One region of the Vreelandella indica genome, then DNA from elsewhere that is predicted to be linked to it. Evidence: predicted binding sites of a transcription regulator. Region 1 holds the regulator's gene; each other region holds the start of a gene.

Region 1 (3,277 bases):
ACGCAGTTTCTGACGCGCATCCGCATCGTTCATGATGGTCGCTACCTGGCCGAGCAGAGAGAGATGTGTGTCATCAGCCTCTTCTGGAACTAGCAATACAAACACCAGATCCACCGGGTCGCCGTCGATAGCATCAAAATCAATCGCTTCTGCGAGTTTTAAAAAACCAGCAATTGGGGCCGAGCAGTGAGGACTACGCGCATGGGGAATAGCCACGCCGTTACCAATCCCGGTACTGCCTAAGCGCTCACGGCCAATTAAACGGCTAAACACTTCTTGGCTGTCCAGACTGGGGATATTTTGGGCAATAAAGGTGCTGAAAAATTCCAGCACCCTTTTTTTGCTGCCCCCGGGTACGTCAAAGAGAACACGTTCCGGGGGGAGTATGGTTTCCAACGTCATTGAATTAACGCACGCCTGCGCCTTGGGCGCGAGCTTGTGCTTTTTCCTTATGTTTAACGAGTTGCCGATCAATTTTGTCCGCTAATGCGTCAATAGCGGCGTACATATCACTGTCTAGGGCTTCCGCATGTAAATCAGCACCTGCTGCGTGCAGTGTACAGGCGGCCTGCTGGCGCTCTTTCTCCACAGATAAGGTGACTTGCACCGTGGTTATGTTGTCGTAATGGCGCTCTACACGTTCAAGCTTTTCGTTGACATAGTCACGCAAGGCGTCAGTCAGTTCTACGTGATGACCAGTGATATTAACTTGCATTGACGTACTCCTTATCCATCGGACTGTACTTCGATTGTAACCCTTTTTGCCGCGTTGCAAAGCCCTTGTCGAGAGTTTCCCTAAAACGTTGATTTGTGCTAGCGCAAACGACGTCGCTCGCTAGAGGAGGGAATGCCCATGGCTTCACGGTATTTAGCCACCGTTCGACGCGCTACTTGAATTCCCCCCTCCCCTAATAGCGTGACTAAGCGGCTATCAGAAAGCGGCTTGCCTGGCGGCTCCTCTTGAACCAATTTCTTCAGCCGAGCGCGGATAGCGGTGCTTGAATGGCTGTCACCATCCTGGCCGCTGACTTGGCTTGAGAAAAAGTATTTGAGTTCAAATACGCCGCGAGGCGTATGAATAAATTTCTGAGTGGTTACCCGGGAAATAGTCGATTCGTGCATTTCCACGGCCTCGGCGATATCGGCCAATATGAGCGGCTTCATGGCTTCTTCGCCGTGTTCTAAAAAGCCAATTTGCCGGGTGATAATCTCGCGGCCAACGCGCAGTAGCGTATCGTTGCGGCTAGAGAGGCTCTTGATCAGCCAGCGTGCTTCCTGCAGGTGTTCTTTTAAAAACTGATTGTCCTGACTTTTATCCGCACGCTTTATTAAGCTTGCGTAGTCGGGCTGAATGCGAAGCCTTGGCAATGCCTCAGGATTGAGCTCTAAGTGCCAGCCTTCGTGGTCATGGCGTACGACCAGGTCGGGCGTTACATAACTATCATCGGTATCGCCATAGGCGCTGCCCGGGCGTGGATCAAGGCTACGAATGAGGAGAATGACATCAGCCAGCTGGTCATCATCGAGTCCCAGGCGGCGTTTTAGTAAGCGCATGTCATCTTTGCCGAGCGCTTCCAGAAACTGCCGTACTAAGCGGCGGGCAGGAACCAGCAACGGCGTATCATCGGGAAGAGTGGCCAGCTGCAGCATCAGGCACTCCCGCAGGTCGCGGGCGAATATTCCTGTTGGCTCAAATTGCTGAAGCTTAAGCAGAATGGTTTCTACTTCGCGCTGGCTAAGCCCATCGACACCTTGGGCGCGAAGCCCTTCACGTATGTCGTTGAGCGGCTGAGTTAAGTAGCCATTAGCATCTAACGCGTCGATAAGACTTTCTGCGACAAGTTGCTCTCGCGCGCCAAAATCAGTCATGGCTAGCTGCCACAGCAAGTGCCCATGAAGACTCTGGCCAGCAGCCTGGCGCTCAAAATCAGGTCCTTCGCTGCTGGAGCCACCGTGACTGCCCATATCTTGGTAGGTGTCAGACCAATCACTATCTACCGAGAGCTCGGTGGGAATGCTCTCTGACCACTCTTCCTCTTTGGGCTCGCTGGCAGCCTGTTCGCCAAATTCATCCTCTTGTTCCAGCATGGGGTTGGCATCTAGGGCCTGCTGAATTTCTTGACGTAAGTCCAGCGTTGATAGCTGTAACAGAGCAATGGCCTGCTGCAGCTGAGGTGTCATGGTCAGCTGTGTGCCCATGCGCAGTTGAAGAGAAGCTTTCATGACCATCTGAGAACCACTCGTTAATCAGAATGCTCCACCCTAGTGTGAGTAGGTCTCCGGTGCAAGTGCAATAAGCATGCCATTGGTAGTAAAGTTGTTGTAGAGCGCTAATTAGAAGTGAAAAATAGGCTAGAGGCGGAAATCAGCGCCTAGATAAACCTCCCTCACTTTCTGGTTAGTGAGTATCGAGGCTGGAGAGCCGCTGGCGATGATTTGACCATCGCCCACGATGTAGGCGATATCACAAATATCCAGGGTTTCGCGAACGTTGTGGTCGGTAATCAGTACGCCGATGTGGCGCTGCTTTAATGCCCGAATAATGGTTTTGATCTCGCCCACCGAAATGGGGTCTACGCCAGCAAAGGGCTCGTCCAGAAGAATGAATGCGGGTTCTGTCGCCAGTGAGCGAGCAATCTCCACCCGCCTGCGTTCACCGCCTGAAAGGCTCATGCCCAGGTTGTCGCGAATATGGGTAATGTGAAAATCTTCAAGTAGCGCTTCCAGGCGCTGCTCGCGGTCGCGACGGCTGAGCTCTTTGCGCGTTTCGAGTATCGCCATAATATTATCGGCAACCGATAATTTACGAAAAATAGACGCTTCTTGCGGAAGGTAGCCGATACCCGCCGCAGCGCGTTCATGCATTGGCGCGCGGGTTAGATCTACATCGTCGATACCCACTTTGCCAGCATCGGATTTCACCAGCCCCACAATCATATAAAACGAGGTGGTTTTGCCCGCGCCGTTAGGGCCCAGTAAGCCCACAATGCTGCCTTGGGAGATCTCTAAATTGATGTCTTTAACGACTCGGCGTCGCTTATAGCTTTTGGCCAAGTGGTGGGCATATAGGGTTTTGATTGGCGCAGTGTCTGTAGTTGCCAAGGCTTGGCTCCCTATTGTTCAGGCTGAAGCGTCATACGTATGCGCTGGGTTTCGCTGCCGTCAACGTCAGAGCGGGCCTGAATCACTTCACGGTCAATGAAATATTCAAGGCGACCGCCGGTGAAGGTGTCTTCTTGTTGCGTTAATTCGGCTTGGTCGATCAGCTCAACGCGGC
Region 2 (3,277 bases), on a different contig from region 1:
GCGTTCGCCTTCGGAAAGTGTAGCGGCCAAATCGTCCGCCAGCGAAGTGCGCAGCAGGGCAACCACTGGATGCAGCCGTTCGCCGTCAAAGGCCACGGCGATGTCATGATCGCCAACCCCAGCCACCATGCGCGCCACTAAATTGTCAGGCAGGGCGGGGGAGTCGCAGGGGGCGACCAGTAACCAAGGCGTTTTTGCCGCGCGTAGGCCGCTATAGATACCCATCAGTGGGCCTTTAAAGCCGCCTTCTTCATCGGCAATCACGCGATCGGCGAAGAAGCGGTAGGCGTCAGCATTGCGGTTGGCGTTAATCAGCAGTTCGGCTACTTGGCCTTCAAGGCGTTTTACGACATGGCCGACTAATGGCAGGCCCGCGAACGGCTCAAGCCCTTTATCCCGGCCACCCATTCTGCGCCCTTCGCCGCCTGCGAGAATCATGCCGGTGAGTTCGTGAGTGGGAATCATGAGCTTGCCTCTTTAGATGAACGGGCATGAGATGGTCGATTAGGTATCGCATCCAGCGCCAAGCGATTCTGCGTATTAATCGCTTGAAAGTGGCGGCCTTTGGCGCGGGCAATCAGCATCACGCCGAAGCGTTCAGCCAGCTCGACGCCTTTTTGGGTAACACCGGAGCGCGAAACCAGCACGCTAATGCCCATTTGCGCCACTTTGAGTACCATCTCAGATGTCAGTCGCCCAGTGGTATAGAAAATATCGGCATCGGCGCTGTCGGCTTGTTGCAACCATTGGCGCCCGGCCAGGGTATCCACCGCATTGTGCCGCCCCACGTCTTCAACAAAGTCGAGCACCTCGGTTTGGCGGCAAAGCGCGCAGCCGTGAACGGCGCCCGCGCTACGGTAGGTCTCATTATAGGCGTTGAGGTTTTGCAGCAGTTGATAGAGCGTGGATTGTGCTAACTGCGTATCAGGAAGCGCCGTCAGAGCGGTTTGGTCGAGCAGTTTACCAAAGACCGTGCCCTGGCCGCAGCCGGTCGTCACCGTGCGGGTGCTTAAGCGCGCCTCTAAATCCTCGGGCAAGTGGCGTGTAATGACGACCGCGGCCTCTACTTCCCAATCCACCTGCACGGCGGCTAAATCAGCTGCGGCACGCAGTAACCCCTGGTTGCGTAGATAGCCCACGACCAGCGCTTCAGGGTCATCGCCCAGCGTCATCAGCGTGACGATTTCACGTTTGTTGAGATACACGGTGAGTGCCCGTTCAGCGGCGATGGCCTGCTGACGCGCATCGCCATATTCATCAACGATGCTGATTTCGGTGGTGGCCGGTAAGCGGGCTCGGCTTATCTGAAAGGCAGGCTGAAGGGCGGGCATGGTAATCCTCGCGAAATAGTTCTCGCAAAACGACAGGGTTGACGATGATGGCGCTGGGGATGCTTACTTGTCTACCCATTCAAGCGCTATCCTTATAAGTGCGATTTTTCTAAGTACTATTTTCTAAGTGCTATTTTTCCACATGTCATCCATGCAAGGTGCAGGGTTTTTAAAATATGAGCGATAACCTACGCCCTATCAGTATTACCTTGGTAGCTGAGCCCAAGCAGGTGAAGCGTTTTACACTGACACAGTGGCGCATTGCTGAGCTAACGCTGGGCGATCAGGGGGATAATGTCCTTAACCTGCAGCTGTCGATGACCGAGCGTGCTGCTTACCGCTTCAATCTAACGTCGACTACTCCGCGACTGTTTGTGCGAGCAGGCTTTACCGGACAAACACCCAAGCCGGATGTGATTACCGCTAGTCAGGACGTTGCGGCTGGTTGGATGGATGGCGAGCAACAGGTGCTCGAAGCACCGATGCCAATGGCCATTCAGGTCTGGCTTGAGAGTTATCTGGCACGCCATGGGGAAGCGCCACTGGAAATGCGCAAGAAAAAACACAAAGGGGCTGGGCGCGCCAAAGACACGCCCTCCAAGGAGCAGCCGTAATGAGTCGCCTGGAACGCTGGTCGCGACTAAAGCGCCATGTGCAAAAAGAAGAGGACGCATCGGCGTCCGCTTCACCAGATACTACGCCCGTTGATGAGGCACCTGCTGACCAGGAGGCAGCGCTTCATAACGAGGCCGAGCAACCTAACGCTGAGAACGACCAGCCCCTGGCAACGTCAGCCGAGGAGCCAGAACCCGGCAGTCTCGACCACACCTTGCCAGATCCTGACACGCTGGAAGCAGGCAGCGATTTCAGTGCGTATATGGCGCCGGGCGTTAGCGGCCCTTTACGCCGACAAGCATTGAAACGCCTATGGGCCACCGGTAACTACAACGTGCGCGATGGCTTGGATGACTACGACGCCGACTACAATAAGCTGTTGAAACCGATGGCGGCAGATCTCGCCGGTAAACTGCGCCGCTGGACGCATAAAGTGGAAGAGGCGCTTGATAAGCCAGTAGACGAGGGCCACACCGAGTCCCCGGCTGAAGTGGCAGCCAGTGAGCCGTCGACAGCTGCCGACGAAGAGCACTCCGCACCTTGCACGGCCAGTAACAACGTTGTAAAAGAGCCTTCACTAGACGACCAGTCTGATTATTTATCTGACACTCATACCAAACTATGACATTATTCCTTAGTATATAAAAATCAATAAGTTGAGCATTGATTTAGTTGCTAGCGTTGGCAGCGTTGACGGTAATTAAGTTGGCAAATATCAGCATTGCACATAGGCTGAACTTAGCTTCAACGTATTGTTATGCCACAATAGTTAAATATATAACTCAAAAATATAATAAGAATGATTCCCAGACCGTGAGAGCGCATGAACCAACGAATCCAACTGGCGTCGATAGACGACCAGCGCAATGCCGAGGCTCGGGAAACGGTACGCCGACGTATCTCGTGGCCAGCTAACCTAACGCCTGCCAATGTGACCTATCACAGCCGTGGTCATGCGCTGTTAATAGGTACCGAAGCCGACGTTTACCCTGCCGCTCGCGCTCTACAGGGGCGCGGCTTGGCATCGCTGACGCTACTTGTCACTGAGTCTGACGCGAACAGCCCGGGAAACGATGCTGTCGATCCTCTCGGGGCTAGCGAACCGCTGGTCGCCCAGACGCTGACCCAGGGACAACTCAGCCAACTGCGTATCAATGGCTATCTAGGTGCCTTTAGCGTTCAACTTGACGATGAAGATGCGCCGCTGGATATTGCTCGCGCACTGATTGAGCGCGACGGTTTTGACTTAATCCTCGATCTTGCTCCAACTTCGCATACCCAGCGCTGGGAGCTGCCGCCTCCTGGCTATGTAGTGATGCAGTGGCAGGACG
Region 3 (3,277 bases), on a different contig from region 1:
GTTGCGACGGTGCTGTTGACGTTGGGAGGCAGTGGCGTCGTTGATACAGTACAAACCGGCACTATTATTGGCGCCTTCCCCTTCTCGATTGTGATCCTGTTGATGATCATCAATACGATAAGACGCCTACTGAACAGAGATAACTCGGTTAAAGAGCTGGAAAAAGCAGTAAATGACCCGGATCCGAACCTGGAACTACAAATCGATAGTGAAGGAGAAGTTCAGGCCATGACCGATGACTCGCTGAAGCCAAGTGCTTCACGGTAGCGTTTGCAGATAATGCTGCACTGATCTTTTGCTGTTCAGTGGCATAGCCATATAGATGTTAAGTGATGTCTAGCCTGGCAGTTGTGTACTCGCTGCCAGGCTAGAGCTTTGGAACATATGGTGGGTTCATGTCCTGCACGAATGATAGCTTCTTGCGGCTTCTACAAGTTGGCAATGCCTGAGCGCAGGAAGTCAAGTACGTGCCGCGAGGCCACGTTCAGCTCACGCTCCTTGTAGTACAGCCCGATGCACACTTTCTCAAGGCCCGGAAGACTGTCGGTGCTGACCGCATGCTTCAGGTGGTCTGGGATTACGGAGCTGGCCATGGCCGTGACCCCTAGGCCCTCTTCAACGGCTGAGAAAATACCCAGCAAGCTGGTGCTCGTGTACATGAAGCGGTAAGAGTGATTCTGACCTTTCAGGGCTTCTTCGATGAGAGAGCGGTAGACGCAACCCTGAGGGTAGGCAATCAGAGGTATCGGGTCGTCATAGTTTCCAATGAGTAGACTATCCTTGTAAACCCATTCCAGGCTCTCCAGCCGGTAATCACGCGCGTCTCTATCCTCGCTATGTTCGGCACGCTCCATGGCCAAGGCAATATCGTAATGTCCTTTCTGATAACGCTGTAATATTACCTTGCTGATCTCGCAGTCGACTTCGACATTGATATTGGGGTAAACCCTTGACAGTTTTCTTAGTGCTTTAGGTAAAAATGCCAATTCAAAGTCGTTGGGGATGCCGAGCCTGACCTTTCCCGAGATATTGTCTCCCCTCACCTTGGCAATGATCCGGTCATTGACCTCTAGTATTTGCCGAGCGGCTTCGTACAAGTATTCCCCGTCCTCGGTCATTTCCAAGCTTGACCCTCTAAGAAATATCTTTGTTTCAAGAAGTTCCTCTAATTTCTTGATTTGTAAACTGATGGCGGGCTGCGATCGGCCCAACAGTTCTCCCGCACTGGTGAAGCCACCCAAGTCCTTGATTGTGACAAAGGTCCTCAGCAGGTCGGTTGGTATATTTGTCATCACTCTGCCATGTCGGTGTCTGATGTAAGCGCTGATTATACAAACTGGCGCCTATCATGTAAGGAGAATGCCGTGTGGGTGCCGAAATAGGCACCATGCCTGGCAATGCCGTCTCCTCGGCGTTCCTGCCTCCATTGCTGTTAAAGGTAGGTGCACCGCAATAGTGCGTCATTGTCATGTTTGGCGCATGCCATGGAAAAGCCGTAGGCGGTCGCTGGGCTTTTAAGCAAAGGGCTATGCAGTATGCACAGTAATAGCCGTCATGCCATCCACATTTTTCACACCCGGTCTTTGACTTTGTTTGATCAGCCCAGGATGGCATGGGGATTGCAGTTACCCATGTAGAGAATGCTCGATACCAAAAATCAAGGAGTTAAGCATGGGGTCTTCCGACTATCCTTTGAGTGAAGTGCCGCGGAGCGATCGCCGGGGCCTGGTCTCCACCTCACTCGTCCTGCTGGGGTTCACCTTCTTCACCTCCACCATGTGGGCGGGGGGCACATTGGGTGAGGCCTTCGCCATCGGCGAACTGATGGGGATTATTCTCGTCGGCAATCTGCTGCTGGGGGCTTACGCCGCCATTCTGGCCTATATCGCCTGCAAGAGCGGCCTGAACTCGGTGCTGATGGGGCGCCTCTGCTTCGGTGAGGTGGGCAGCAAACTCTCCGACATCATCCTAGGCTTCACCCAGATTGGCTGGTATGCGTGGGGGACCGCCACCATCGCACTGGTGCTCGTCAAGACGACCGGTATCCCGGAGGCTTACGCGACCCCCCTGATGGTGTTCTTCGGCCTGGCCTTCTGTCTCACCGCCATGGTCGGCTATCGCGGTCTGGATCTGCTGTCCCGGTTCGCCGTGCCGGCCATGCTGGTATTCATCCTGATTAGCCTCTACACGGGGCTGGTCGACGTGGGTGGGTTCGCTGGACTGACCAGTCAGACGCCCACGACCACCATGAACGTGACGGCTGCTATCACCATCGTGTTCGGCACCTTCGTCAGCGGCGGCACCCAGGCCACCAACTGGAGCCGCTTCGCGCGCACGCCGAAGATCGCAGTGATCGCCACGCTGGCCGCCTTCTTCGTGGGCAACGGACTGATGGTGCTCACAGGTGCCCTCGGCACGCTGGTCTACCAACAGGCCGATATCGTGGGCGTGATGCTGGCGCAAGGGTTCGTCGTGCTGGCGGTGCTGATGCTGTTCTTGAACATCTGGACCACCCAGGACAACACCATCTACAACTTCGCCGTCGCCGGCTGCAACCTGCTGCGCACCGACAAGCGTCGTATCGTCACGGCCAGCGGCGCCATCGTCGGTACCGTGCTGGCCATCGGCGGCATGTACAACTTCCTGACCCCCTTCCTGGTGCTGCTGGGTACCTTCATACCGCCGATCGGCGGGGTCATCATGGCGGACTTCTGGCTCAAGCACCGTGGCCAGTACCCGTTACTGGCGGAAGCCCGGCTGCCGGCCTTCAACTGGCATGGCCTAGGAGCTTACGTCATCGGCTCCGCCGCGGCATATGCATCGCCCGTGCTGCCCCCGGTCGTGGGCGTGCTGGCCGCCGTCGTTGGCTACGCGATGCTCAGCTACCTGCCCTCAGGCGCCACCTCGCTGGGTGTGGCGAAAAGCTGATGGCCATCCTCTGTGCCGACATTCCCCGCCTGCCAGGCCTCGACAGCATATGCCTGCGGGCCGGGTGGCAGGGCAGCCAGGGTGTAATTCGCTGGCCCTATCTTGTCGAGGGCGACACCCTGGCGCCCTGGGTGCGGGGCGGCGAACTGGTGTTCGTGACGGGCGTCAGCCGGCCACGCAGCGAAGCCAGTCTGCAGCAGCTGGTCCGCGAAGGGGCCGAGCAGCGTGCGGCGGGCATGGTCATCCTGACGGGCGCGGAGGGCATGCAGGAGATTCCCGCAAGCGTGATCAAGCTGGCCAATGAGCTGAGTTGTCCGTTGTTCGAGCAACCCTACACCCTGCCGCTGGT

Evidence for each region. Region 1 encodes sigma-54, which starts transcription at its own class of promoters, with help from an activator protein. Its sites were predicted from a motif close to TGGCACNNNNNTTGCTNT; they were not measured.
Region 2: the regulator sigma-54 is predicted to act here: its motif matches at 1,380-1,397, upstream of V8L71_RS09165 (DUF3305 domain-containing protein).
Region 3: the regulator sigma-54 is predicted to act here: its motif matches at 1,609-1,626, upstream of codB (cytosine permease).

Annotation. Positions count from the first base shown of each region.
Region 1 covers NZ_JBANSO010000001.1:205,094-208,370, reverse strand. The annotation lists gene V8L71_RS01020 (PTS sugar transporter subunit IIA) at 1-402, opposite strand, end outside; gene hpf (ribosome hibernation-promoting factor, HPF/YfiA family) at 407-715, opposite strand; gene V8L71_RS01010 (RNA polymerase factor sigma-54) at 814-2,229, opposite strand; gene lptB (LPS export ABC transporter ATP-binding protein) at 2,353-3,102, opposite strand; gene lptA (lipopolysaccharide transport periplasmic protein LptA) at 3,114-3,277, opposite strand, start outside.
Region 2 covers NZ_JBANSO010000010.1:115,053-118,329, reverse strand. The annotation lists gene mobA (molybdenum cofactor guanylyltransferase MobA) at 1-465, opposite strand, end outside; gene V8L71_RS09170 (formate dehydrogenase accessory sulfurtransferase FdhD) at 462-1,331, opposite strand; gene V8L71_RS09165 (DUF3305 domain-containing protein) at 1,508-1,945, shown strand; gene V8L71_RS09160 (DUF3306 domain-containing protein) at 1,945-2,571, shown strand; gene V8L71_RS09155 (4Fe-4S dicluster domain-containing protein) at 2,770-3,277, shown strand, end outside.
Region 3 covers NZ_JBANSO010000032.1:4,206-7,482, forward strand. The annotation lists gene V8L71_RS17875 (BCCT family transporter) at 1-267, shown strand, start outside; gene V8L71_RS17880 (LysR family transcriptional regulator) at 429-1,292, opposite strand; gene codB (cytosine permease) at 1,672-2,928, shown strand; gene V8L71_RS17890 (PucR family transcriptional regulator) at 2,928-3,277, shown strand, end outside.